Linked DNA regions of Pigmentibacter sp. JX0631. The protein of the gene in region 1 binds, or shares a complex with, the protein of each later gene. Links are inferred from orthologs where the notes say so. Each region holds a gene or a part of one and is shown in the gene's direction. Other genes may lie near its edges. The genes, in order: accD, QEJ31_RS07320 and accB.

Region 1 (7,673 bases):
TGATTGGAGAATTTAATTCTATTATCGAATTAATTTTTGCCTGATCTATTTTAAATTCAAGAGGTAACCCTTCTAAAATTAATTCATTAAGAACATACTTTGCACCTTTATCAATTCGAAATATAATATCCATTTCAGACTTATCTTGTGATGGAATAAAGTCAGGCGCTGCTACTTGAACATCTGCATAACCTTCTTCTAAATAAAGATTTTTCAGCTTGTCTCGATATGTTCCTATATTATCTTTAGAAAAAGGTATTCCTGTTGAAAAGAAAGATTTTTTTAGTCCAATATATTCTAGAACATCATCTTCACTTTGAGGCAATTGACCAATAAATGTTACTTTTCCAATTTTAACTAGTGGTCCTTTTTTAACTAAGAATTTTAAAACAGTATTTCCTTTACTATCTATAACTCTTTCTGGTTCAGATACAACAGGAAATGCATAACCTTCTTTTTGATAAAAATTAGTTAAAATTGTTACTAAATCACTATCTGTCATTAAAATTATATCAGAATAAGTTAAACTTTGCTTAGATTGAAGAAAATCTTGTAAAAGCACACCGGTTTCTTGATCATAAATTTGAAAAGTTGTTCTTGGACCTTTCTCTATTTCCAAAGATAATTTTGCACTTTCTTTACTAGCGGAATAAGAAATATTTTTCATTTCAACTTTAGCCTGTAAATAACCTTGTTCTAAATAGTTTTCTTTTGTAAGATCTAATGTTTCGTTTATTATCTTTAAATCACATATTGTACCGGTCTCTATTGGAGCTGTTATAAAATTTAATAAGTTTGAATATGAATCTTCAATCACAACTTGATCAATGCGGCATGGATTATTTTTCTCAACCTCAAAAACTACCTGAACATAATCACTAGATAATTCATTTACTTTTGTTGAAACAACTTTTGCATTTAAAAAACCATGCTCAAATAAATTTCTGCGAATTTTTTCAGCATCTGAATTTAAAATTGACTCGTTGAATGGCTGTCCTCTTTGGCTAGAAATAATTCGTAAATATTCAGACAATTCAGATGAGTTTAATCCGTTTATTATTATTTCTTGAACTCTTTTAATTGTTGTAGCTTTTGTTATAAATATAGTTTCATTTGTTTTAGAAATATATTTTTCAACTTCTACATTTTGATATAATTTAGTTTCTACTAACTCTGAAATAATAGCATCATCTAACTCACTTAATGGAACAGATGATAAAGTTGCAAGTATATCAGGATAAAAACTTACTTCTTTTCCATCTACAAACAAATGAAGCTCAACCGACTTAGGAGCGATAGATGGATCAAGCAGCCTGTATTTATTTATTTGACCAAAAGCTACAAATGGAACGAAAGAAAATAAAAAAACACAAATTATTTTAAAAAACTTATTGACTTCCAAATCTAAACCTCAGCCCACCAGTGTAATCACTTAATGATTGTTGTTGTGTGGAGGACGTAGATGAGTTTGTCATAGAATAAGAACTAAACAAACTAATAACATCATTTAAAAAGTAATCTGCTGTAAATGATGGTGAAGGTGAAGCACCTGCATCTCCAGATTGTCCTTGGTAGCTTACACCTAAATTAAATCTTTCTGCAACGGAGCGACTGGCAGTTACTCTCCAACTGTATTGCCCATTTTGAGAAGTAGGTACTACATTTACATTATCGAAAAGACCTGCTGTTACTGTATTTACTGTAGAATTTAAAACTCCTAAACCAGGAGTGCTATCACCAAATGAGAAAAAGACATTTGTAGAAGCTGAAAGCAAGTTTGCGCTTGAGCTTTGTGCTGGAATTTGTCCTGTTGAAATAATAGAAATAATATCGAACTCCGTCATTCTATCTCCATTTGGTAAATTTGGGGGAATAATACTAAGATCTATTTTTGGTCTACTAAATCTTCCATTTAAATTGGCAAGAATTGTATATGAGGCAACTCTAGATTCCATTTGAATATCAATATTTGGATCATATTTTTGCAATTCAATAAAATTGAAATCAGCTCGTTTAACATCGAATCTGCTTTTCAATAAAAACAAGTTAGCTCTATCAGTTGTTAAGTTACCTACTATAACTGGATTTGTTGTATCACCAGCAATATGTAAAGTTGGTGATGTTGAAAATTTTCCTCTTACACACTGAGTTTGAATGACTAGAGAATTCAAAGCTTGAAAATTAATATTAAGGTTTGCAATAGGTACAGAAGATCCTTGTGTCGTATTTAAACTTGAATTTTGTAAATTTAATTGTCTAGTTATTTCATCACATCCAATATCTTTAAAAATTCGGAATTTACTAATAGTAACATCTCCAGAAATATTATATGGCATTGAGTTCCCAGAAATTGAAATTCCAGCATCAAAGGTAGTATCAATTACTTGAATAATTGGAACAGGTACTCTTAAATCTACATTCTGTGCTGACAATTTGAAAAAAAGATCAGGTGATTCAGGATTTTCACTAAATAATTTTGAAAAATCTATACTCCCTGCACCATTAATATAACCTGTTCCTTTTTCTGCATAAAAGGAATTCAATTCTAATTTATTTCCATTAAACTCGAACTTTCCATATAAATTTGTAAACGCCGGCTGATAATTTTTCAAAAATAAAGTTTTCGCATCAAGAATTATTGATCCTGATGTTGTTAAATCAGATAAGTATCCATCTAAAATAAATTGTCCTTTTAAATTTCCTTCAGACGAACCGAAGTCTTCATGCAATTGATCAATTTTATTAAGATTAGCATCAATATTCAAAGATGTATTTAAATATTTATTTTCTATATTAAAATTTGATTTTCCAATCTCAACTTTTCCAATTTGCCCATTCATTTGAAAAGTATTTAAATTAATACTTTTCCCATTAAAGTTAATAAGACTCGTGGTATTAATATCCATTAACATTCTTCCGACTTGAATATGTCCAGAATTCAATGATCCATTTCCTACCCATTTTTGATACCATTTTTCATTTTTAAATTGATCAAAACCTAAAGGTCCTTGAAAATTAAATGCTCCGTTAAATTGAGAAAATAAATTATAATTAACCCTTACATTATCATTTAGTAGATTTGTTGCATCGAAATTTATTAATTTTATATTAAGTATAGAATTTTGTTCCAAATCCCTTGGCATTAAGTAATTTCCAACGATCTGGTTATTATATAAGGAAAAATCTATTGAAAAATTTTTATCTGCTTTTTGTTTACCTACCAAACTAATATCACCAAACCAAGAATTATTAACTGAGAAATCAGCTGCTAGTAATTTAAAATTACCCTCTAATTCATGCCATTTTCCTGCCATTTCAAGATTTGCATTTAATTTTCCAGTTAAAGTATTCTCAGGAGTAGATAGGGCTGAAATTGGAAAATTATTTACCTTCCCTTTAAATCCTGAATTATCAAAAGAAAAATTATTTAATTCAAAAAATGCAAAAGAAGCTCCTTTTCCTGAAACATTTTTGTCAGGAATTTTATCTTGGATATTATTAAATAAAATTACAGAATTTGCACATATTCCAATTTTGCAGTTTAAAATTATCTTTGAATCTTGAACTTTTCCATTTAAAAATTCTAAATTCTCAATACTAGAATTCATTTTCAATGTCCAAGTCGAAGGATGCATTATTAAACCAGAAAGAGATGTGGAAAACTTCTTTACTTTCCCTTTAGTAGAATAAAATGCAGGTTTAATCCAAAATTTATTTGCTTCAATTATTGAATTTAAATCTAGATTCTCTCCAGAAGCTTCTATTTTTGAATTAAGATTATCGTATTCTACATCAACAGAGTTTAATTTTAAAATTGAATCTTCTGTAGTATTTTTATTTTTAAAATTAATAAATGCATTTTTTGTCCATATCCCATAATTATCTAAACCAACTTCACCAGAATAATTACTAAATTCAACACCAAACATTTCTCCATTTGAAGCATTTGCTAGTCCTTTAAATACCACATTTGTTGACCCTGGGTCTACTTTGATATTTCCGGAAAAATCACCGATTCCTAGGGTTTTAAATTTTAAAAAATATTCTAATATATTTAAATTTAAATCCTTACCCGTTAAAGAAGCATTTGCAGAAATACCTTTTGCTGGAGTAAAATCTATGTAAGCAGAATTTATATTAAGATTTCCTGAATTTTCATTTATTTTCTTTGCTATAAATCCATTTGTATTATCTAGAACTAAACCTAATACAGAAGCTGATAGATTGAGATTAAAATTAATCGTTGGAAGCGGAGGTCTTTCTTTATTATCTTTAAAAGTTGTAACTAACATATTTTTTGCAGAACCAGAACCTATTGCTGTTAGTTCAAAAACTTTTTTTTCGTTGGGGCTCATAATTTTCCCTGTGACTAACATTTTATCAGAAAATATTCCGAAATCTACAGGAGTAAAAGAAGCTCCTAAACCATTAAGTAATTCAGCAAAACTTAAGTTATCAATTTGAGCTTCATTTTCAAAATTAAATGAATCAAATAATTCAAATTTACCTTGAGAATAAATATTCCCATTTTTGTGTGTTTTTATTTTAGCTTTCGAATAAACTATAGATCTATCTTTGAAATGTAAATCAGCATTTCCATTATAGATATCAAATTGCATTAATTTAAAATCTTTCCATACTACTCGACCATCAAAAATAGGTTCATCAAACAAATTTTTTCCAGAAACAACTGCTCCAGACAGTACAGCGATACCTTTTGCATCCATTTCTAATAAATGAAAAATATCTTTTGCATTTAATTTTAGTGAACCAATATTTGCAATATAAGTTGACTCTATTAGATTTGAAGAAATATGGCCTCTTATATCCGTATTTAATTCTGCTAAATTACTTTTAAGTTCAAATTTATCAGAATAAACACTCCCATCAATTCCTAATAAAATAGTACTTTCTAGATGATTTATATAGACTTTATCCAATAAAAATGGAAATACCAGTGTTGTATCAGTTACCAACAATGAATTTTTTAATATTGGAATACCGCTCTTATTTAATTCTTTTTCAATTTCAATGTGTGATAAAGTAATTTTTTGATAATTTTTATTTATTTCTTTTCCTAAAATAAAACTTATATTAATACCTTCGATAGAAAATGGTATTTTAGTAATATTATCTTGTAATATTTTCGGAATATTTATAGGTTCATTATCGTCTTCCATTTGTAAAAAATCAGGTAAAATTAATTTATTTTTATCATCATAACCTAATTGTATTCCACCTCCTCGCAAAGTAATTTTTTTAATAACAGGTGTTCTTCGAAAATATGAAGCTAAAATATCAAATGAAATAGTTAGCTGATTAAGTCCAAAATTGAAATTTCCTAATTGTTTAGAAGCATCAACTTTGTTCTTAATTTCTTTAATATACACTTCATTTAAATTAAGTGAACCCGTAAAAAAATTTAAACTTAATGAACCTAAACTTAATTTTAATTTACTTTTTTCTAAATAATTTACATTGATATATTCCACAATTGCATGTTGAATAGTTTGACTATTTAGAATAAAAAAAACAAGTGCATTCATTGCTATAAACGTCACAATAACAAACAACAGTAATCTTTTTAAAAACTTAATCACTCAATTCATTCCTATATTGGAAGCAAATTTCCTTTTTTATGTTAACATTCAGTCACAAAAAGTGCCATTGAGTTTTGACCAAATGCTTACTCTTTGTTATGGACTACCCACCATATTCTGTCGAGGAGGTTACTTAACATGGGATGGCTATCGCGCGAACCAGCAAAACTTCAAGATGTGTCAGAAAAAAAATCACTACCAAGTGGGGTTTGGGAAAAATGCCCTTCCTGCTCAGAAATTGTTCTTATATCAGATCTTGAAGAAAACCATCTTGTTTGCCCAACTTGCAACTATCATCATCGATTCCCAGGTGAACAGCGTATTGAACTTCTTATTGACAATAATACTTTTTTTGAATGGGATCACACTCTTTGTAGTAATGACCCCCTGCTGTCTGATGATGGTCGGCCTTATAAAGACCGTCTTAAAAATATGATCAAAAAAACTTCTAAATATGATGCGGTAATTACCGGTGCAGGTCTTTTAAATAACAGACCAGTTGCTTTAGGCGTACTTGATTTTTTCTGGATGGGTGGAAGCATGGGCTCCGTTGTGGGAGAACGAATTAATAGAATGTTTGCCAGAGCCAGAAGAAATAATATGCCAGTTATTCTTGTCAGTAGTAGTGGAGGAGCAAGAATGCAAGAAGGTCTTTTATCCCTCATGCAAATGGCAAAAACTTCGACAGCCATAGCTCTACATCGAGAAGCCTCTCTACCTTTCATCAGTGTTATGTGTGATCCTACAACTGGAGGCGTTGCGGCTAGTTTTGCAATGCTGGGCGATATTAATTATGCAGAACCTAAATCTACTATAGGTTTTGCAGGTAGAAGAGTAATTGAAAATATTATTAGACAAAAATTACCAGAAAATTTTCAAACAGCTGAATTTTGTTTTGAGCACGGTGTTTTAGATAAAATAGTCAAAAGACAGGAAATGAAAGAAATACTCTCCAGAACTTTAAATATATTGTGTGAACCATTACCAAAAAATAAACAAAAAAATTAAAATGGTTTCATTTATATGAAATACACTTTACCAAAGTTTACCCCTCAAATAATCTCTCCCTTGCTTAAACCTTATTATAATAAAGTAAGGGGTAAAATGATTCCTGGTTCTCATCGTTTACATTTGCTTTTGAAAAATTATTTGAAAGATGGAGTGTTGAATATTCCATCCGTGATTGTCGCTGGAAGCAACGGAAAAGGTACCACCTGTGCATTTATTGAAAGCATTTTAAGATCTCATGGTTTTAAGACAGGTCTTTATACCTCGCCGCATTTAATACATCCAAATGAAAGAATTAGAATAAATGGTATTCCGTTGTCAGAGGATGTTTTTGAAAAAAATCTCTTAACCATCATTGCTGAAGCGCAAAATACCTTACCTGATGCAAGTTTATTTGAAATATTAACCGCAACTTCTTTATTTACTTTTAAAAAAGAAGACATCGATTTTTTAGTCTGCGAAGTTGGTTTGGGGGGATTGTTAGATAGCACAAACTGTATTTCACCTTTGGTTAGCGTGGTAACTTCTATAACCTTGGAACATACTGAAGTTTTAGGTGATAGTGAAGAAAAAATTGCTGCAGACAAATCATATGTTTCTAGAAGAAATAGACCAGTAATTTTAGGGGATTTAAGTCCATCAGCACTTTCTGGTGCAATCAAAACAATTCAACTAATTGGTGCAATACCTAAATTATTTTCGACTGCATTCAATGAAAAATTCAATACCGTTTTTTCTCAAATTAAATTAAGCAATCATTCAGATTTAACTTTTGCGAACCTAAATATTGCAAATTTAAAAACAGCTCTTCTTGCTATTCAAGAAATTGAATTAGAAATACAATATCACTTAAATAAAAAATTTCTTTTTAATTATGAAAAAACTATTGAAGGAATCAAAAAAACACAATGGCCTGGTAGATTTGATATTAGGCAGATAGAAAATAGAACAATCATTTTTGATGCTTCACATAATCCTGATGGTTTTGAATTCTTTTTACAAGAATATAAGCGATCTGAATTTTCTGAAAGACGTTGTACATTAGTTTTTGCCAGCTTAAGTGAT
Region 2 (7,566 bases), 260 kb from region 1 along the record:
AATAACAATTCTATCTAAATCACGAGATATTAAATCTCTTGTTGCACGAAATACCAAATCAAGATCTTCATGAACTAAACAAGGGGATTTAGATTTTAAACTTTTAGTCTTTAAGGAATCCCAAAGTTTTACCAAAAAATCTATATCTGCAATAATTTTCTCATCAGGGACATTTTCACTCGCAGTTCGTACTATGATTCCAGCACCTTCAGGTTTTATTTTTTGTACAATAGCTCGTAATCTTGTTCGTTCGTCTTCACTTTGAATTCTTCTGCTTACACCAATATGATTAATACTAGGCATTAATACTACATATCTACCAGGTAAACTGAGGTAGGTAGTAACCCGTGCCCCTTTAGTACTAATGGCATCTTTAGCAACTTGTACAAGTATTTCTTGACCTTCTTTAACTAAATCAGAAATTTTATAATTTTTCACAATACTTTTTTGAATACTAGATTCAGAATTTTCTTCGTCTTCACTTTGTGAATGAAGACCTTTTCCTTCTTCATCAAAGCCCTCAGGAAGCTCATAAGAGCCTTCTGGTTTTATATCGCCACCATATAAAAAAGCAGCTCTTTCAAGGCCAATATCAACAAAACAACTTTGCATTCCAGGTAAAACTCTAATTATTTTGCCTTTATAAATTCCTCCTACGATACCTCTATCTCGACTTCTTTCTATGTAATATTCCGATACTTGACCTCCTTCTATCAGCGCAACGCGCGTTTCGTAGGAGGTGCTATTTATAACTAGTTGCTTAGCGACCATAACTCATATTCTTTTTTCAAAAAGGTTCAAAATCCAAACACAAGTGGAATTACCTAGAGATTTCTCTTTTTTACCCCCTGCTGTAAAAGGGTATTCAAGATAATTTCACTTGTATCAGGAATACTTTTAAATAACTCTATCGTCTTTGTTCTAGCCTGACTAAGACGAATACTAGGATGTTGGGTTGAGTCACTTCCCTTCTCTTTCAAACTAACCCACTGAACAAGAAATTGAAACATCTCATTTGGGTTTTGGAAAGAAATAGCTGCTTCAGAATTCACCAAATCAGCAGCTTCTCTAGCTCTATGAAAAGAATTTCCTAGTAATACCGGCACTGCATGTGCTGCCGCTTCCAAAACATTGTGAATTTGCCCGTCAAATCCACCTCCAATAATGGCAACATCAGCCACTTCATAAATTTCTGCTAAATAGCCAATTTTATCAAAAATAATGACTTCATATTGGCTAAGAAAATCAGCTAAATAATGCGCATTATACTTTAAATTATAAACATTATAATTTTTATTTATTTGATAATTTTTATCCATCTCTAAGTCATATTTTAAATTAAAATTCGTATTATTTTCTTCAATTAAATTACTTTTTAGAAATTTAACAATTTCTGAATAAAATATTACTTTACAATTTTTTTCTTCAAATTCTTTTTTTATTTTTCCACAACTTTCTTCTTTTACATCATGCGGGACATAAATTATAAAATATTCATTTAATAAGCTTGTTAGTAAGATTGATATATGATGCTCCTCTTTATGAGGAGAACCAAAAACAATACATTTTTTTTGCATAAGCTTTTTTTGATCTAAACAAAAAGAAAAAAAACAAGAAAAATCATACTCTAGTTTTTTTTCTGATAATGAATTAGCCCTTTCAAAAGCCCTTGCCCATTTAGCATCACCAGCTAAATACACATTACTATTTGCATTTATTTTAGAAAAATATTTAAAATCTTCTTTTGAAACCGCGAAAATATTATCTATATTTTTATAATATTTTTTATTCCATTTTGCACTAAAATATCCAAAAATTCCATTTTTAGTCTTCTTTTCAGAAGCAGATAATAAATTAATTTGAAGATAATTCATTTTACTTACATAAAACAAAGATGGCCATATGTCATAGCGAACAAAAAATATTTTTTTTATGTTCATTTTTTTTATTGCATATATGTAAATTTTACGAATATCAATTGGTAAGCCGAGGGCCACAATTATATTTGGAAAATTCTTCAAAAATGGTTCTGCACTAGGCGAATAGTAAGTAACAAAAAATTGAACATTTAAATCTTTAGATAATTTTCTTGCCACAGGTATAGCTTGTTCCATTTCTCCAGCACTTGCTACATGGAACCAGTATATTTCTTTTCCACTTTCAACTTTTAAATCTTTAATTTTTTTAAGAAAAATTTCAGAATCTCTTAAATAAACAAATCTTCTAAATTTTTTATCTTTTATAAAAAAATAAAAAATTTTTAAAATATATAAGATTATTTTTTGACACATTTCATAAATAAAAAACACTTTAACTCCAAGTAATTTAAATTAATTCATCTTTGTTCAATAGGAATATAAGGAATATTAGTTTCACCATTATAATTAGAAAGCGGACTATAAACTCTATTATTTTGTCGTAATTCTAAAATATGCGAACACCAACCAACCATTCTAGCTGCAGCGAATATTGCCGAATATAATACAGGATGTATACCAAGTTTTTTATAAACAGAACCACTCCAAAAATCTACATTTACAAAAATAGGTAACATTTTTTCTTTAAAATACTTTCTTGCTTCTTCTTCTATTTGGTTTAAAATTTTTAAATCACTAGTTTTTTCTTCTTTAGCTGTTAGCTGGGTTAAAAGATCTTTAAAAATAATTGCTCTAGGATCAACTGTTTTATAAACTCTATGCCCCATACCCATAATTTTCCCACCAGAATGCAATAAATTTTGAACAAATAAAGAAACATTTTCACTTTGTTTAGCTTTTTCTAGCATTTCTAAAGTCAAAACACTTGCCCCACCATGTAATGAACCACTTAAAGCGCCGACTGCCGCACTTGTTGCTGAATAAAAATTTGCTAGTGTTGAAGCAACTGTTCTTGCAGTAAAAGTTGACGGATTAAACCCATGATCCATTTGTATTATAAGAGCTATTTCCATACATCTAGTTTGATTTTTAGTTGGAATTTTTCCAAATAACATATAAATAAAATTTTCAACAAAAGATAAATCCGATCGAGGTTCTAATAAAGGAACACCTAAATAGTGCCTATACGCTGCAGATAAAATAACTGGAGTTTGAGAAATAATTCTCATTACTTTTTCAATATAATTTTCTTCTTCTAAATATTCATCTTCCCTATCAATGCATGCTAATGATGCTAAACAGGTTTGTAAAACCAATAAGGGATTAGAATATTGAGGGAATTCTTCTATAATCCTTATTACTTTTTCTTGTGAATGGGACATGTTACTTAGTCCCCATTGAAAACTATCTAATCTACTCTTTGTGGGTAGTTTTCCAGTTAATAATAGCCAAGCAGTTTCTTCAAAAGTAGCATGCGCTGCTAATTCTGCTATATTAATACCTCTATAAAATAATCTTCCGTTAATACCATCAACCCAACTAACACTAGTTGAATCAGCCACCATATCTCGCATATTATATTTTAAATCGTCGTTTTGCTTTGTAGGCTCTTGATGACTCATAGCAAACTACCTCAGTTTTTTTGACCATTTCACTCAATTTTGCTACCAACTTTAACATTGCTCGAAGTTAGTTTTGAGCTGTACTCGTTGTGACATAACAGCACTTTAAGAGGATTAAAACAAAATGGATATTTTGCAACTTGAAAAACCCCTCCAAGAACTCTATAATAGAATATCTGAACTTCGAATTGCAGCTCAACAATCCTCAATTTTACTTAACAAAATAGATGATACCAAAGAATTAAATGAAGAAATTTGTATTCTTGAGAATAAATTTGAACTTCTTGCAAAAGAAATTTATTCTAACTTAACTCCATATCAAATCACCCAGCTCTCAAGACATCCAAATAGACCATATACTTTGGATATTGTGAATCAATTATGCACTGATTTTATTGAACTCCATGGAGATAGAAACTTTGCTGATGACCAAGCAATTGTTGCCGGGATAGGCTTATTTAGAAATAAAAGAGTCGTGATCATTGGGCATCAAAAAGGACGTGGCACCAAAGAAAACATGAAAAGAAATTTTGGCATGCCCAAACCTGAAGGATACAGAAAAGCATTACGCATCATGAATCTTGCAGAAAGATTTAATCTGCCAATAGTTACTTTTATTGATACACCTGGTGCATATCCTGGAATGGATGCAGAAGAAAGAGGACAGAGCGAGGCTATTGCTAAAAATATTATGGTTATGAGTAGGTTATCTGTGCCTATCGTCTCAGTTGTTTTGGGTGAAGGAGGAAGCGGAGGCGCTCTGGCATTAGGTGTGGCAAACAAAGTTTTCATGATGGAATATTCTACTTATAGCGTGATTTCTCCTGAAGGTTGTGCATCAATTTTGTGGAAGGATGGCAGTCAAGCTGACAGAGCTGCAAATCTTCTTGGCTTAACTGCAGATGTAGCCTTAAAAAACAAAATTATTGATGGTATTATCAAAGAACCTCTTGGGGGATCGCATTGGAAAGCAAAAGAAACGATAGAAACCATTGGTGATACTCTTGAAAAAAACCTAAATTTATTACAAAAAATGTCAAAAGAAGAATTAAAGCTTGATAGAGTCAGAAAATATATGCAGATTGGTTCATTCGATAACGCATCACCTATTTCCAAAATAGGTACGGAAAAGCCAATAACAAAATCCTGGGATGAATCTTGGGAAGAGGTTGAATCCTCACTTGGCCTTTAAATGAGGATACCATGTTAGAATTAGAAAATAATTTTAGTGAGAATAAATTGAAAGTAATAACAATTGATGGCCCTGCGGGTTCAGGAAAAAGCTCAGTTGCAAAAATTGTAGCTCATAAACTAGGTTGGATTTATGTTACAACTGGTGCAATTTATCGAACATTAGCATTACTTTTTCATGAATCAAATATGAAAATAACTGACGTTGAGCATATTGAACGTTTTATTTCTTTTATTTCTGAAAGATATAGACAAGAATCATCAACTGGAAAAGTATTTATTGGTGAAAGAGAAATTTCTCATGAAATAAAGTCACCATTTGTTTCAGAATTATCAAGTATTCTTGCACAAGAAGACTTTATAAGGAAAAGACTTCTTCCTATTCAAAGAAGGGTTGTTTTAAATAATAGTGGAGCAGTTGTTGATGGTAGAGACATGGGAACCGTTGTCTTTCCTGATGCTCCTTTAAAAATATTTTTGACAGCTTCAGCAGAAGAAAGAGCTGAACGAAGAAAAAAAGAACTTTCGCAAAATGGTCAAAATGCTGACATTAAAGAAATTTTAAGAGAAATACATGAAAGAGATGAAAGAGATTTAAATAGAACACTTTCTCCATTAAAACCAGCAAACGATGCTTTTTCTCTTGATTCAACATGTTTTTCACAAGAAGATATTGCTAATAAAATATTGCAATTGGCTGTTCAAAAAGATTTAATCATTTCTCGTGAATTTTAATTAAATTCGGAAGGCAATTTAATGGATAACGCATTAACTTCAACAAAAATAGATTGGCTATCAATAGTAATGAATGGCGGCCCAGTAGGACTCGCTGTAATGCTTTTATTAGCTATTATGAGTATTTGGGCTTGGGCAGTTATTATTGGCAAAATGAAATCGTTAAGCAGTATGCACAGTTTATCTGAAAGATTTTTAACAAGTTTTTGGGAAGCCAAAAGCCTATCTGAGCTAAATCTTAAAGTTAAAGATATGGATTACAGTCCAGCAAGAGAAGTATTTCGCTCTGGTTTTAATGAAATGATAAGAGTTCTACAAACTCGTGAAAAAAGAAATGCCAGCGGACCAATCTCTTTTGATACAGTTAAAAGAACACTTACAAGACAAAAAATGCTTGAAGAAGCAAATTTATCAACTAATTTAAGTATTCTTGCTGTTTGTTCTTCAGCAGGACCTTTTATTGGATTATTTGGAACAGTTGTTGGTATTATAAGAGCTTTTCACGATATTGGAGCTAGCGGCGCTTCTAGTTTAGCATCAGTTGCTCCTGGTATTTCTGAGGCTTTAATTGCCACAGCACTCGGTTTATTCGTAGCTATACCAGCGGTTGTTTTTTATAATATTCTTTTAAATAGAATAAGAAAACATTTGGTTTTATTAGATGGATTTTCTTCTGATTTTATTAACATTTTAGAAAGACATTATACCATTAAATCAGACAACGAAAGTGCTTAAAAAGGACTAAATAATATGTCTTTTCAAATTGATAATGACACAGGCTCATCAGAAAATAGAAGAAAAAGTCATTTTATAGCTGAAATTAATATGACACCTTTTGTTGATGTCTGTTTAGTTCTTTTAATTATTTTTATGGTAACCGCTCCTTTTGCTATATCTGGAGTTAATGTTCAATTACCTAAAACGTCTCAATCTAAACCTTTATCAATGTCTAGTGAAAGCTTAGTTTTATCTATAAATAAAAACGGCGATTATTATATAGGAAAAGAGTTTATTAAAGATATAAATCTTGTTACAGTATTAAAGAACTCAACTAAAGATAAAGAACATCCTTCAATTTTTATTCGTGCTGATAATGGTGTTCCATATGGAAAAGTTATGGCAGCTATGACTGCAGCCCAAAAAGCTGGTATAGAAAGAATAGGAATGGTTGGCGAAAACAAACGTGATAAAAAATGAATGATTATAAAAATATACATTTAGATTTGAAATCTTATCGTTTTCCTGAAGTCGATGAAAAAAACATGATCAAATTTAATAAATCGACTTATTCTGCGAAAGCAAATATTTACTTTTCTAATCCTGATAAAGCTCCTTTTATCGATCATTCTTTTTCAGGCCCAAGGTACATAAAGATTAATGAATTACCTTTAAATAAAAGAATAAAACAACCATTAATTGATATAAAGTCTAACTCTTTTAAAATTCCTTTTTTATCCCCATTAGAAATAAAAGGATATTATAAAACTGGTCAATTTTACTTTTTAATTGCTCTTGTCGTTCATTTTCTTTTTGTTTCATCCTTTTTTATCTCTGCTTATGTTTCAAAAATAACCGAAGAAAAACCTGAAATTGTTGAAGTAACTTTTGGCTTAAATGAAAATGCAGCACAAACTGTACAAAATACAACTGACAAAAATGAAGGTGAAACTGAAGCAACAAAAACTATTAGAGAACTCCAACAATTAACAAAAAATATAGCTCCTGATACCTCCCCTAATTCTGAAGAAAAAAATGAAGCTATTGACAATCCAAATAGTGATCTGGTTTATAGAGAAAATGATCGAAAAAAAGTCGCAGAAAAAAAAGATCCTAAAGAAAAAATGGACAAAGATAAACCTATTGGCCCCCTACCCGATCAAGATAAACAAAAAGTAAAATTAGATGATTTTTTAAAAAGAAAAGAACTTGATACAAGAAAAGAAAGTACAAAAAAAGCAGATGGTATTAGAGAAAAGAATTTGGCAAAGCCTGAAGGTGCGAAAATTGAAAAAAACGCTATTCCAAAATCCCCTTTCGCTTCCCCTAGCGACATACCGGATAGTCCTTTTGCCGAAGCTCCATCTGGGGTTTTAGAAGGAAAGGTGAGTAGCATCAGCTATAATAGTTATAAAGCTTATATT
Region 3 (7,514 bases), 1.6 Mb from region 1 along the record:
GCCCATTTATTGAACAGGGTAGGGAATATTCATACATTGCCGCTAGCATACTATCTGAACAATTGCGTTTAGAAGTTCTCCAAACGATTGGGTTAGAATCATCACAGTCGCATTTACCTGAAGAAGAAAAACATTACCCAACATTAATGGAATATGTAAAATTTGGTACAGAGTTTGGACAACTTACAAACCGCTTGCGTGAGTTAGACTTAGAATACTTGAACTCTTGCATTAAGCACGAAAGAAATTATTTATTTGACTATCTTGGCGCCCATACTCTTTATGATCGTTATCTTTTGCATAAAAAAGGGATGCGTTATGAAACTTTACAGCATTTCTGGATGAGAGTTGCAATGGGGGTTGCATTAGCAGAAGATAATGCGCAAGAAGCCACAAAACATGCAGCAGAGTTTTATGACGTTATTTCACAAATGCTATATGTACCGAGCACTCCTACTCTATTTAATTCAGGAACAAATCATTCCCAAATGTCGTCTTGTTTTTTAACTACAACTCAAGACGATTTACTCGATATCTATAGACAATATTCAGATAATGCAATGCTTTCTAAATATGCTGGAGGTCTAGGTAATGATTGGAGTAACATTAGAGCAAGTGGGAGTTGGATCAAAGGCACAAATGGACGCTCACAAGGAGTCATCCCTTTTATTAAAGTCCAAGATTCATCAACAATCGCTGTTAATCAAGGTGGAAAAAGAAAAGGTGCTGTTTGTGCATATTTAGAAACATGGCATTTGGATATCGAAGATTTTCTAGAACTCAGAAAAAATACTGGCGATGAACGTCGTCGTACCCACGATATGAATACAGCAAATTGGATACCAGATCTTTTTCTCGAACGAGTTGAAGCAAATAAAGAGTGGACTTTATTTTGCCCTTCTGAAACACCCGATTTACACGATCTATATGGTGATCAGTTTAAAAAGGCTTATTTGGATTATGAATTAAAAGCAGACCAAGGAAAAATACAAAACTTTCGTAAAATATCCGCACTTCAATTGTGGCGAAAAATTTTAACAATGATTTTCGAAACAGGGCATCCATGGGTGACCTTTAAAGATCCTTGTAATTTACGTAGCGCACAACGCCATATTGGTGTTGTACATAGCAGTAATTTGTGTACAGAAATTACATTAAACACAAATGCTGAAGAAACAGCTGTTTGTAATTTAGGTTCAATCAATCTAAAGGCTGTTTTCTTATCAGAAAATCCAGGGAAAACCATAGAATATGCAGTTCGTGTAGGCATGCGTATGTTGGACAATGTAATTTCTGAAAATTTTTATCCCATTAAGTCTGCTGAAAGGGCAAATCATAGACATAGACCAGTTGGTTTAGGGTTTATGGGTTTTCAAGATGTCTTATATTTGAAGAAAATACCGTATTCAAAGCCAGAAGCAATGTGGATGGCTGAAAATATTGCAGAACAAATCAGTTATTACGCAATTAAAGCTTCTGCTTTATTAGCACAGGAAAGAGGAAGTTACTCTACTTTTAATGGATCTTCTTGGTCTAAAGGACTGGTACCAAAAGACACCATAACCGAATTAGGAGATCATGTTACACTTCCAAGAGCACCTCAACATTTTCAAAATGACAATGGAGAATTGTTACCTTGTCAAGAGTTATTAAAAAATGATGGATTTAATCTAAATCTAAATTGGAACGATTTGAAAACTCATGTTTCTCAAGGAATGCGTAACAGTCTTTGTCTTGCAGTAGCACCCACAGCAACTATATCTAATATCTCTAACTGTACTCAGTCTATAGAACCGACATATAAAAATTTATATGTAAAAAGTAACATGGGCGGAGAATATACAATTATTAATGAATATTTAATAGACGACTTAAAAAATTTAGGCATGTGGAATACTGAGTTAGCACGTGAATTAAAAATAAATGATGGGTCTCTTGCAACACTCGAATTACCTGAACATATAAAAGAGCTCTATAAAACAGCTTTTGATATCGAACCTGAACAATTGATTCGTTGTGCAGCATTGAGACAAGTTTATATAGATCAGGCTCAAAGTTTGAACTTATATATGTCTGCTCCAAGTGGAAAGAAAATTGATGAAATGTATCGTTATGCTTGGCATAGTGGTTTGAAAACAACTTACTATCTAAGAACAAAAGCAGCTACAAGTGTTGAGAAATCAAGTATTGTTGCTAAAAAGAAAGATATAAAACCGACTGAAGTAAAAGCTTGTTCTATCGAAAATCCAGATTGCGAATCATGTCAGTAAAAAGAATAAGCTAGGAGAAAAAAATGTTAATCAATGAAATAAGACCACAATTAATGCCTTTTAATTATCCATGGGCGTGGGATGAGTTTAAAAATTTATGTAAAAACCATTGGCTACCACAAGAAATATCAATGGCATCTGATATCTCTCAATGGAAAAATATGGGTTATTTAACGACCGATGAACGACATCTAATCAAGAAAATTTTAAGTTTTTTTGCAAATACTGATGTTCTTGTAGGTGATAATATTATTATGGCTATCTATAAGCACATTACTAATCCTGAATGCCGCCAATATTTAACAGCTCAAGCTTTTCAAGAAAGCATTCATTCTTGGAGTTATTCACACATAGTTGAATCGCTTTCTATGGATCAACAAGAAGTCTTTGGCGAGTTCAAAAAAGTTGGAACAATCAAAGATAAACACGACTTTCAAGCTCAATTTTTTGAGGGTATTTTAAATGAAGGTTTTACTACAAAAACAAAGGAAGGTAGAGCTTTATTTTTAAAAAATTTATGTGCATATTATGTCGGCATGGAAGGAATGCAATTTTATAGCGCTTTTGTTTTGTTACTTAATTTCAAAAGAAGAAATCTTTTAGTTGGAACATCAGAGCAGCTTGAATATATTGTCCGTGATGAGAGTTTGCATTGTCGATTTGGAACAAAACTTATTAATCAATATATCTTAGAAAATGAAGATATTTGGACACCAGAGTTGCAAGCAGAAGTAAGGCAAAATATTGAGCATGTCGTAGAACTAGAAGATGCATTTGTTGCAGATGCCCTGCCAAGAGATATCTTAGGTCTTTCAAAAGCACAATTTGCAAAATATATTCGTTATATAGCGGATAGAAGAATTGAAAGTATTGGTCTAGAACCAATATATGGTGAAGAAGAAACACCGTTCCCATGGATGAATGAAATTATGGATCTTCCAAAAGAAAAAAACTTTTTCGAAACCCGTGTTACAGAATACCAAACAGGTTTTGGTTTGGAATGGTAAGTGACAAAAGTTAACTAATTGAAATGCAAAATAAAAAAAGTTAAGGTAAAGGTAAATATCAGAATTTGAGGTATGCTAATGCAAAAATGCCTTTTGATAATAATTACCTTTATTTTTTTTAATTTCCTGGTTGGTTGTACAAAGGTCGACTCTGTTGACTTAATAGTAGATGTCCCAGAAATGCTAAAAAAAGAAAAATTAGCAACATTTTATGGAAATGATGCTAATAAACACTGTCAGCATTTTAGAAAAATTTATGCTGGATTTTGTGATACTGTTAACCAACCCTATATAAAATGTTTTGATTTAAATGAAAAAAAATATAAACTCACTTCATGTGAATGATTCTTTTAAACCTTCTTAACAATATGATATAGAATAAACGAAAGAATTACTTGGATATTGGAAGAAGGTTAGAGTTATGAATAATAATCAAGAAATAGTTACATGGGACTTAGATTTAAAAAATTATCTGAAAGATTTTTCCTATGATGCTGGACTACCTATCATAATTTTACTGATTTGTTGTATATTTCTATGGTTGTGTGTCGCAAAGAAAATAACTAAAATATTAATAACACTTGCAACATTACTATTTGGAATCTTTTGTTTTCGAAAAACTCCTGATATTCTTATAAAACCTTTGCTAATTTTAAGTGAACAAAAAGAAAATAAAAAAAATAATTTAATAATATCGAAAGATCTTCCACACTGTATTAAACAGGCAAATGCAATAGTTGTTCTTGGTGGTGGTATATTTCAAGAAAACTTACCGGCAACAAATTCGCAAATACGGCTAATGGGTTTATCACAATTACTAATATTAATGAATACTAATGAAACAAAAAGGTTACAAATACCAGTGGTATTAACAGGTGGTTATACGAATAAAGAAATTAAACAAAGCGAAGCCGAAGCAATGAAAGTTTTTTTAAACTATTTTATTAAAAAAAATAATCATTTAAAAGTAATAACTGAAGAAGAAAGCAAAAATACATATCAAAATTCAGCTTATGTAAAAAATATTTTTTCAGAAAATAAAATTGAAAAAAATATTATATTAATTACAAATGATTTTCATATGTTCAGAGCAAGAAAAACTTTTGAAAAACAAGGTTTTAACGTTTGTCCAATATCAGTTCTCGCACAAGATTCCTATGGCTCAGGTATCTTTAACTTCAACAATGCGATAACATCTGTAAGTTTAATGAATGAATACTTTGGAATAATTGGCTATGCATGGAAGGGGTGGCTAAAATTTTAAGATATATTTTAATAAATCTCTAGCAAATTTCCTTGATTGCATTTTTATATTAAAGATGTTAGTTCAGATTCGCATGAAAAGGAGATTTTTATATGAGTAGCATGTATGATACCCGTGATTTTAGAAGAGGTCTCAAAGTTTTAATGAATAATGATCCTTGGGTAATAGTAGATTTTCAGCATGTCAATCCTGGTAAAGGTGCAGCTTTTACAAGAACTAAGGTAAAAAATTTAAGAACTGGGCAAGTTGTCGAGCACAATATTAAAAGTGGTGACAAGCTAGAAAAACCGGATGTCGAAGAAAGAAATATGCAGTTCCTTTACAATGATGCTGATGGCTATAATTTCATGGATACTGCAAACTACGAACAAATTTCTCTAACAAACTTAGAAGTTGGCGACACAAAGAACTATTTAATCGAAAACTCAGTGATAAAAGTAGTATTTTTTAATAATAAACCAATAGGTGTCGAAACTGAAACCTTTGTAGAATTAAAAGTTGTAGAAACAGCCCCTGGTGTAAGAGGAGATACTGCTACAGGAGGCAGCAAACCTGCAAAATTAGAAACAGGACTTGTAGTAAGTGTCCCATTTCATATCAACGAGGGAGATATCCTAAGAATTGACACTCGTGAAGGTGTTTATGTAGATAGGGTAAATAGAAAATAAATAAAGAATACATATATTTTAAGCTGGTAAGGTTAATCTGCCAGCTTTTTTATTGCGAAAAAACAAAGAGAACAGATTCGAGAATTCTTCTCAAGGTATTGACTTTCTTAAAGGAATTATGGAAATCTGAGGTTGTTTTTTATAGAACTTTAAACGTTCGTAATTTAGGTATAAGAATATACTTAAATCTGTAATTTTGAGTTACAGGTTATTTTTAGAGGAAAAAAAAATGGTTGATGTAAATAAAATTGAAAAATTGATGTCATTAATGGCAAAGCATGGGTTTGATGTGGTGCAAGCAGAATCCTCTGGTGAGAAAATTTCTTTAGCAAGAAATGTAACACAGGCATCTCTTTTTAACCCGACAGTGCAGCCAACTTTACAGACAAATTCAATAGCATTGTCTTCAAAAAATGGTAATGTTTCAACAGATAGTACATCTGAGCAAGAAACAACCTTACAACAAAATGCAAATAAAGAAGAAAAAGTAGCGAAAAAACTTCCTGATGGAATAACGATTACAAGCCCTTTTGTGGGAACTTTTTATCGTTCTTCTAACCCTGATGCGGCACCATTTGTTGATTTAGGAGCAAAAATTAGAAAAGGGCAAACTCTTTGTATAGTTGAAGCAATGAAATTAATGAATGAAATAGAGGCTGAAATAGATGGAGAAATAGTAGCTGTTTTAGTTGATAATGCAAAACCCGTAGAATTTGGAACTCCTTTGTTTATTGTTGCTCCTGCTATGTAAATCCAATTGTGAGAAAAATTATTATGAAAAAAATTCTTATTGCGAACAGAGGCGAAATTGCAGTTAGAATCATTCGCGCTTGTAGAGAATTAGGAATAAAAAGTGTGGCCATCTATTCGCAAGCAGACGCACACAGTTTGCATGCAAAATTGGCTGATGAAAGTATTTGTATAGGCCCCGCAGAAAGTAAAAAAAGTTATTTACATATTCCTGCAATTATAGCAGCCGCAGAAGTAAGTGGTGCAGACGCTATCCATCCAGGATATGGATTTTTATCTGAAAATGCGCATTTTGCTGAAGTTTGTGCAAAATGTAATTTTACATTTATTGGTCCCACCCCCGAACAAATGCGGAAGCTTGGTGAAAAAGTTGCAGCAAGAGACGTTGCTAGGAAAGCAGGCTTACCTTTTTTACCCGGATCAAAGTCCGCAATTGAAAATATAGATGTAGCTAAAAAAACAGCAAAAGAAATAGGTTTTCCAGTCATTTTAAAAGCAAGTGGCGGTGGTGGCGGTAGAGGTATGAAAATCGTCCATAAAGAAGCAGATTTAGAAAAAGCCTATTTTACTTGTAGACAAGAGGCAGGTGCTGCATTTGGCAACTCTGAAGTTTATCTTGAAAAATATCTTGAAAACCCAAGACATGTTGAAATTCAAATTATGGCCGACAAACATGGCAATATTGTCCATTTAGGTGAGCGAGATTGCAGTATCCAACGTCGGCACCAAAAAGTAATTGAAGAAGCTCCGTGTAATTTATTATCGGAAAAAGAACGAAACAAAATTGGTAGTTATGCTGTCTCACTTGCAAAAGAAGTTGGTTATCATGGAGCGGGTACTGTAGAATTTTTAATGGATGATGACAAAAACGTTTATTTTATGGAAATGAATACTCGTATTCAAGTTGAGCATCCTGTTACTGAACAAATTACTGGAATAGATTTAGTTAGAACACAAATTTTAGTTGCAATGGGAGAAAAACTTCCCTTTACGCAAAAAGATATTTCTATAAAAGGTCATGCTATCGAATGTAGAATTAATGCAGAAGATCCTAAATCATTTGCACCTTGGCCAGGAAAAATAACAGCTTATTCTAGTCCTGGTGGTTTGGGTGTCAGAGTCGATGGGTTCGTTTATCATGGTTACACTGTGGTACCTTACTATGACTCCATGTTAACTAAACTTATAATTACTGCTGATACACGCGAATTAGCTATTCAAAAAATGGAATGTGCATTAAAAGAATTTATCATCGATGGAATTAGAACAAATATTCCATTTCATCTTGAAGTATTAAAACATCCTGATTTTATTCAAGGCAAACATTCTACTCGCTTTTTAGAGCGTGCGGGATTTGTAAAGTAATTTTTCTGCTAAAAAAGGGCTATATTTTTCAATATAACCCTTTTTTAAAATGATACTATTTTATAAATAAATTAATTATTTACTAAAACCAAACTTTCCCCTCTGGTGCTCATTTTAGTATTAAGCCATTCAGTATAGGGAGCAATTCTTGTATTTATAGATGTATTTAGCTTATTACAGTCATCTTCTT

What was found.
Region 2: the proteins of accD (region 1) and QEJ31_RS07320 are in contact, whole or in part, in a solved structure (PDB 8UXZ), measured with the Escherichia coli proteins. The link is inferred for Pigmentibacter sp. JX0631 from one-to-one orthologs.
Region 3: the proteins of accD (region 1) and accB are in contact, whole or in part, in a solved structure (PDB 8UXZ), measured with the Escherichia coli proteins. The link is inferred for Pigmentibacter sp. JX0631 from one-to-one orthologs.

Annotation. Positions count from the first base shown.
Region 1 is NZ_CP123622.1:1,939,189-1,946,861, reverse strand. Bases 4,762-7,673 are described here. They hold accD (acetyl-CoA carboxylase, carboxyltransferase subunit beta), read left to right. Parts: upstream 4,762-5,738; coding sequence 5,739-6,608; downstream 6,609-7,673. Other genes in these bases: QEJ31_RS08480 (Mur ligase family protein), read left to right, coding at 6,705-7,673; QEJ31_RS08490 (hypothetical protein), read right to left, coding at 4,762-5,600. Outside these bases: QEJ31_RS08495 (outer membrane protein assembly factor), read right to left, coding at 1-1,402; more of QEJ31_RS08490, read right to left, coding at 1,389-4,761.
Region 2 is NZ_CP123622.1:1,674,187-1,681,752, reverse strand. The notes cover bases 2,853-5,657. They hold QEJ31_RS07320 (acetyl-CoA carboxylase carboxyltransferase subunit alpha), read left to right. Parts: upstream 2,853-3,623; coding sequence 3,624-4,691; downstream 4,692-5,657. Other genes in these bases: QEJ31_RS07310 (MotA/TolQ/ExbB proton channel family protein), read left to right, coding at 5,447-5,657; cmk ((d)CMP kinase), read left to right, coding at 4,703-5,425; QEJ31_RS07325 (citrate/2-methylcitrate synthase), read right to left, coding at 2,853-3,499. Also shown: QEJ31_RS07335 (Rne/Rng family ribonuclease), read right to left, coding at 1-771; QEJ31_RS07330 (glycosyltransferase N-terminal domain-containing protein), read right to left, coding at 825-2,309; more of QEJ31_RS07325, read right to left, coding at 2,336-2,852; more of QEJ31_RS07310, read left to right, coding at 5,658-6,160; QEJ31_RS07305 (biopolymer transporter ExbD), read left to right, coding at 6,176-6,622; QEJ31_RS07300 (cell envelope integrity protein TolA), read left to right, coding at 6,619-7,566. UniProt on the Escherichia coli protein: Component of the acetyl coenzyme A carboxylase (ACC) complex. First, biotin carboxylase catalyzes the carboxylation of biotin on its carrier protein (BCCP) and then the CO(2) group is transferred by the carboxyltransferase to acetyl-CoA to form malonyl-CoA.
Region 3 is NZ_CP123622.1:3,499,398-3,506,911, reverse strand. Bases 4,447-7,199 are described here. They hold accB (acetyl-CoA carboxylase biotin carboxyl carrier protein), read left to right. Parts: upstream 4,447-5,438; coding sequence 5,439-5,960; downstream 5,961-7,199. Other genes in these bases: accC (acetyl-CoA carboxylase biotin carboxylase subunit), read left to right, coding at 5,981-7,199; efp (elongation factor P), read left to right, coding at 4,643-5,209; QEJ31_RS15115 (YdcF family protein), read left to right, coding at 4,447-4,541. Outside these bases: QEJ31_RS15130 (ribonucleoside-diphosphate reductase subunit alpha), read left to right, coding at 1-2,270; QEJ31_RS15125 (ribonucleotide-diphosphate reductase subunit beta), read left to right, coding at 2,294-3,277; QEJ31_RS15120 (hypothetical protein), read left to right, coding at 3,356-3,622; more of QEJ31_RS15115, read left to right, coding at 3,699-4,446; more of accC, read left to right, coding at 7,200-7,324; QEJ31_RS15095 (trypsin-like serine protease), read right to left, coding at 7,396-7,514. UniProt on the Escherichia coli protein: This protein is a component of the acetyl coenzyme A carboxylase complex; first, biotin carboxylase catalyzes the carboxylation of the carrier protein and then the transcarboxylase transfers the carboxyl group to form malonyl-CoA.